2 regions of the Gordonia sp. UBA7860 genome follow, and region 2 is predicted to be linked to the other one. Evidence: riboswitches for the same ligand, from Rfam matches in the RefSeq annotation. Region 2 holds a riboswitch; the other holds the start of a gene.
The links. A riboswitch is a leader RNA that binds a small molecule or an ion and turns the genes downstream of it on or off. The one in region 2 is predicted to bind cobalamin.
Positions count from the first base shown of each region.

Region 1: it holds a riboswitch for cobalamin, as region 2 does, so the genes downstream of both, B3T59_RS14700 (CbtB domain-containing protein) here and B3T59_RS09070 (FecCD family ABC transporter permease) in region 2, are expected to answer to the same signal.

Region 1 is NZ_DLSO01000119.1:26,416-29,597, forward strand. Features, by position in the region: gene B3T59_RS14690 ((2Fe-2S)-binding protein) at 66-737, shown strand; gene B3T59_RS14695 (CbtA family protein) at 816-1,634, opposite strand; gene B3T59_RS14700 (CbtB domain-containing protein) at 1,660-1,887, opposite strand; cobalamin riboswitch at 1,910-2,064, opposite strand; gene B3T59_RS14705 (ATP-dependent helicase) at 2,118-3,182, shown strand, end outside.
Region 2 is NZ_DLSO01000064.1:40,240-43,421, forward strand. Features, by position in the region: partial or broken gene B3T59_RS24585 (ABC transporter ATP-binding protein) at 1-210, opposite strand, end outside; gene B3T59_RS09070 (FecCD family ABC transporter permease) at 291-1,352, opposite strand; cobalamin riboswitch at 1,467-1,675, opposite strand; gene B3T59_RS09075 (alkaline phosphatase D family protein) at 1,791-3,182, shown strand, end outside.

The sequences.
Region 1 (3,182 bases), on a different contig from region 2:
TTGTCCAGCGGCGGCCCTCGCGGGCTCGCTGGACGCGCGAGCGGTCGATGAGATAGGCAGAGAGCGTGAACGATCACGTGTTCGCCGAGTTCGGACCGTTCTTTGCGACCGACGCCCACGCAGCCGCGGCACCAGTCGACGGGCCGTGGTCGACTCTGGCTGCGGCACTGGCGAATCCACGACGCATCGACAGCCGCGTCGAAAGGGTCCGGACGGCTCTGGCTGCGGGCGCGGCGTCGAACGTCTCACCTCGCGTCGCGGCGTCGGTGACTCACCTTGGTCTCGTCGCCAGGCTGCTTGCACCGGCGCTCGCCGCAGCGGTGATCGGCACCCGCCTGTCCCTCGACCCCGCAGACGTCTGGTGGCAGGACCATCTCGGCGGGCCCTTCCCCCTATCCGTCGTGACGGTCGACGCGGAGCCCGCGCTCGACGACGGGTTCCCTCGCGCCGTCGACGACCTCACCGCACTCTTCGACGCGTCGTACCCGGTTGGGCCACACGTCCTCGGCGGCAACATCGCGTCGGCGATCAACTCGGCGGCGCGCATGATCGGTACCGCCCGGCCAGAACTCGCCGACGCGGCCCGACGCCACGCCGACCTTTTCCTCGCACGCCCCGACATCGAGGGCGGATACCTGCGGGCCGGACCGACTTTCCGACGACGCAGCTGCTGCCTGATCTACCAGGTATCGGGCGATCGCACTGCCGTGTGCGGCGACTGCGTGCTGTCCGGATAAGCCAAACGCGGCCCGAACTTGCGAACGCGGCTGGTGTACCAGCCGCGCCTGCCAACTCGAGCCGCGTTTGGAGGAGCGTCAGGCGACCGTTTGCGTCGCGGGGTCGTCGACAACCTGCTTCGACGACCGCGAGCGCGACATCGCGCCCAGGACCAGCGCGAACACCGCGGTGAGCACCGTCCACAGGATCACCTGGTTGGCGATCGCGTAGACGCGGAAGTCGCCGATGACGTCGCCCGGGAAGCCTGGGAACACGATCTGGCCCGCGTCGTTGGTGACCGGCGTCGGTACCTCGTCGAAGCTCGGCAGCAACGCGATCGCGACGGTGACCACTACCAGGTAGCCGACGCCGCCCGCGATCGCACCGAGCAGCCCACCGATGCGTGGACGCAGCCACAGCGCGAAGACGACGGCCGCGATGATCGCGATCACCGACACCACGGTGATGGTGAGATAGGCACTCGACCTGTCGGCGATGGTCTCGTCATTGCCGACAGCCGGCGGGTTGGCCGGATAGGCGAAGTACGGGACGCCGAAGAAGGCCACGAATCCGAGCGCGCCGAGCGCGGCCGCCGCCCAGCGCGGATCGGTCGCGGGGTATCGCCGTCCGAGGTAGGTCCACAAGACCGTGAACCCGACCGCGAAGAACGCGCCCATCGCGATCGCGAAGATCACGGTGCCGACCCCGGCCCCGATGTTTTCCTGCACCGACCTGGTGAACACCTCGTGCTCGTGGCCGTGTTCGCCGCTGAGCATCTCCTCGGCGTGGCTGCGACCCTCTTCGTAGTCGATCGCCTTGGCGACCACCGGCTCGATGAAGATACGAGCGAACACATACGCAAAAATTCCGGCGATCAGGCCCGATAGCAGGCCCGCGCCGATGAACTTCTTCTCCATTGTTCTGTTGTCTCCCGGGTCAGATTCAGTGGCAGGGGAAGCCGAGGAAGTGGCGGGAGTCGTGCACGAACTCGTGGATGTGGGTGTCGCTGCCGAACACCGACCAGGCGCCCTGGTCGTACCCGATGAAGTAGTAGGCCAGCGCGGCGATGAGCACGGTGGCGGTGAGCCAGAGCGCGGCCGAAGCGACCGAGAGATTCGGTACGGCGAGCGCAGCGGGCCGACGTTCGGCCTGTGATGAGGTGGCAACCATTGAGAGGGTTCCTTCCGGGATGACGCGTCCCTGACGTGGAGCAATGTGGCCTGGTTGCCACGTCCTGACTCGTCGCGACAGGTCGCTTCCCGTCGGACTTACAGTGGCGCGACCGTCCCGGATTCTCACCGGGTTCCTGGCAACCAGCGTGGATCGACTCTATACCAGGTTCTCGCCGCCGGACCAGCACGTCGCACCGCACTGTCAGACCCGTGCGGAACAATGGAAGAGTGCCCAGCTCGTCCTCCATCCTGAACCGCTTCACCGACCCGACGCGTCGGTGGTTCGGCGGCGCCTTCCCCGCGCCGACACCCGCCCAGCAGGGCGCGTGGAAAGCCATCGCCGACGGCGAGAACACCCTGGTCATCGCGCCCACCGGCTCGGGCAAGACCCTGTCGGCGTTTCTCTGGGCCCTCGATTCACTTGCCGCCCGCCCCGATCGGTCCAAGGGCACGCGCGTCCTCTACATCTCCCCACTCAAAGCACTGGCGGTCGACGTCGAGCGCAACCTGCGCGCGCCACTGGCGGGCATCACACGCGCCTCGCAGGAACTCGGGATCACCGAACCGTCGATCACCGTCGGCGTGCGCTCGGGCGACACCCCCGCCGCCCAGCGTCGACTCCTCGCCAAAACGCCACCCGACATCCTCATCACCACGCCCGAGTCGCTCTACCTGATGCTCACCTCGTCGGCACGGGAAGCGCTCACCACGGTCGAGACGGTGATCGTCGACGAGGTACACGCCGTCGCAGGCACCAAACGCGGCACGCACCTGGCGCTGTCGCTCGAACGCCTCGACGAACTGCTCGACTCCCCGGCGCAACGCATCGGACTCTCGGCGACGGTCCGCCCGCCCGAGCTAGTCGCTGAGTTCCTCTCCGGCTCCCGTCCGTGCACCATCGTGCGGCCACAGGCGTCGAAGACCTTCGACCTCCGCGTCGACGTCCCGGTACCCGACATGGCCAATATCCCGCCGCCACCGGATGCACCGGATGCGGATGACCTCGACGACGCGTTCTCGCCGACCGCGGGTTCGCTCTGGCCCTACGTCGAAGCGTCGATCGTCGATCTCATCGAGACCAACCGTACGACGATCGTGTTCGCCAACTCTCGACGGCTCGCCGAGCGTCTCACCGCGCGGCTCAACGAGATCCACGAGCAACGCAACGAGCCTGGCCGCGAACCACCACGCAACGACCGCGTCGGTGGCGGCGCACCCGCAATGGTCATGGCCTCGGGGGCCACCACCGGCGCCGCGACTGTCCTGGCCCGCGCACACCACGGGTCGGTCTCC
Region 2 (3,182 bases):
GACAACCTCTGACGCGGTGAAATCGAAGTCGAGCGAGGTTGATTGGGTGAGCGCGGCGACTCGTCGTGCGTTCTCCCGCATACTCACCGCACGCACGTCGCGGCCGTCGACTCGCACACTGCCACCCGACGGTGCCAGCGCGCGGTAAACGCATCGAAGCAGGGTCGATTTACCGCTGCCGTTCGGTCCGATCACCCCGAGGAACTCCCCGGAGTCGACCGAAAACGATGCGTCGCGAACGATGACGGTGCCATCGATATCGACTGTGACCGCGTCGTACTCGACGGCACTCATGAGTCGATCCGGGTACGTCGACGTTGCATCAGCCCGAGGAACACCGGCACACCCACCGCAGCCGTGATCGCCCCGAGCGGAATCTCCTGCGGTGGAACGACAATCCGCGCCATCAGGTCGGCGACGACAAGGAACAGCGCCCCCAGCACCGGGGCGACGAGAATGATCTTGCGGTGATCCGCACCGACAACCATACGGGTCACGTGCGGCACGATGAGACCGACGAATCCGATTGCGCCGCAGACAGAGACGATGAACCCGGTCATCAGCGCGGCGATGACGAAGAGCTCGAGCCGAAACCGTGACGCCCGTATGCCGAGCGACGCGGCGACCTCGTCGCCCATCGCCAGCGCGTTGAGTTGTCGTGCTCTCGCTGCGACCACACCTATCCCGATGACCACCACGACCGCGACCAGCGCAACCGAATGCCATGTTGCCGCAGCAAGACTGCCGAGCAGCCAGAACATGACACTCCGTGCGGCATCACCCACCGGACGTAAGAAGATGAGCACAGTGGTCAGAGCCGAGAACCCGTATCCCAGAGCGGTTCCCGTCAACACGAGCCGCAGTGGTGTGAGACCTCCGCCACGCTGTGCAATTCCGAAGACGAGCAACGTCGCCACCAGTGCGCCGAGGAATGCCGCGGTCGGCAACGCATACAGGCCGAGACCCGAGAAGACCCCGAACAGCACGACGGCGGTGGCTCCGACCGACGCACCCGACGAGATCCCGAGCACATAGGGATCCGCCAGTGGATTGCGCACCATCGCCTGCACGATCACGCCGACCACCGCCAAACCGGCACCCACCAGCGCTCCCGTCAGCACCCGTGGCACACGCGAGTCCACGACGATCCAGTACGACGCGGCGTCGACCGACGAGACCGGTCCCCCGGTGATAGCTGCCCACACCATCCGCAGCGATAAGGACCAACCGATCCCCACGGTTCCGTATGCGACGCCGCACGCGGCGGCCACGACGAGCGCCACACCGCAGCCGATGACCACGGAGACCGGTCGCGCCCAGGTATCCCGAGGGTTCGCACTGCGCGCCGACATGTCCGCCCTCCTGATCAGCCCGGAGCGGGTACAGCAGATGTCGCCACGCGGGGTCGACGAAGACCACGCGAGTTCAACACCGACCATGTCCCGCGAAGTCGATGGGACCGCCTACGCCCGGCGGCCACGTCGGCAGGTCTTCGGACTTCGGACACGGCACGTGATGTGCCACCTACCGACGATCGCTTCCCGAGCCGCAGGCCCAGTGCTGTTGAACGCCTTCGTTTCCGTTACCGCTGCGGGGCAGCTCTGGATTCTCACCAGATTCCCTCTTGGCTCTCACCGACGATCTCGGCTGGAGAACCGACGCCGCTGCAGTGTAACAACGGTCTCGAATCGGACATATGGCGCATGCGGTTTCACGAACTTCACCATCCCATCACCGCGATGCCGACGGCGGGTAGGTCGACGTCCATCCTCTCTTGGTCGGGTGGCGGCATGCCGAACATCTCACCTCGCCCGTCACTGGCCGACCTCCGGATCGATCGGGACAAGACCCTGCACGCCGGCACCACCCGCCGACGCTTTCTCACCTGGGCGGGCGTCGCGGCCGGTATCGCAACCGTCCCCGCACTTTTCACGACCGACGCGGCGTCGGCTCCCCCGCCACGCCGTGGCAGTGACCTGTTCACGCTCGGTGTGGCATCAGGCGATCCGCTTCCCGACGGCGTGGTCCTGTGGACACGGCTGGCCGCCGATCCGCTCGCCCGCGGCGGAGGGATGGGTCTGCTTCCGGTGCCGGTCGAGTGGGAGATCGCCACCGACCATGCGATGCGCCACGTCGTCGCGCGCGGCGTCGAAGTGGCGACACCGGAGAACGGACACAGCGTGCACGCCGACGTACGTGGCCTACGGCCGGCGGCGGACTACTTCTACCGATTCCGTGCGGGCGGTTGCATGTCGGCGATCGGGCGCACACGTACCGCTCCGTCGCACGGAAGTCGGCTGAGTGCATTGACTTTCGCATTCGCCTCGTGCCAATCGTGGGCTGACGGCCACTATCCCGCGTACGCAGACATGGCGGCACACGCACCCGACGTCGTGTTCCATCTCGGCGACTACATCTATGAAAAGCCGATCCCGGTCGACGGCGGCCGACGCAAGACCGCCGCAACACCGGTGTCGGCGCACCGGGAGTGCGCGACGCTCGACGACTATCGCGATCGATATGCGCTCTACAAACTCGACCCCCAACTGCAGGCCGCGCACCGGGCGAGTCCGTTCATCACGATCTTCGACGACCACGAGGTCGACAACAACTGGGCCGCACGGATTCCCGAAGATGATCAACCGATCCCCGAGTTCCTCGCTCGCCGTGCCCAGGCGATGCGAGCGTGGTGGGAAAACACACCGGTGCGTGTCGCGCAGCGGCCTCGCCCCGCACCGACAGCGGACCTCTACGACCTGCGCGCCTATCGTCGGTTCAGCTATGGCGACCTCGTCGAGTTCAGCGTCCTCGACACCAGGACCTTCCGCAGCGATCAGGCCAACGGCGACAACGACACCGCACAAAATGCCGCGACCGCCGACCCCCGGCGCACCATCACCGGTGCCACACAGGAGAAGTGGGTGCTCGACGGACTGGCCGCCAGCCGTGCCCGCTGGAATGTTCTCGCGCATCAGACCACCATCGCTGATCTCGCCCGCCGAAAGAACGGCGAGCGGGCGGTCAGCATGGACGGGTGGAGCGGCTACGAAGCCTCTCGCGCAAGGATTCTCGACGGCGCGCGTGAGCGCGGCGTGCACAACCTCGTCTCGATCGTCGGCGACATCCACCGCAACGTGGTCTCTGAGTTGCGTTCCACCTATTCACGACCGTCCCCGACCGTC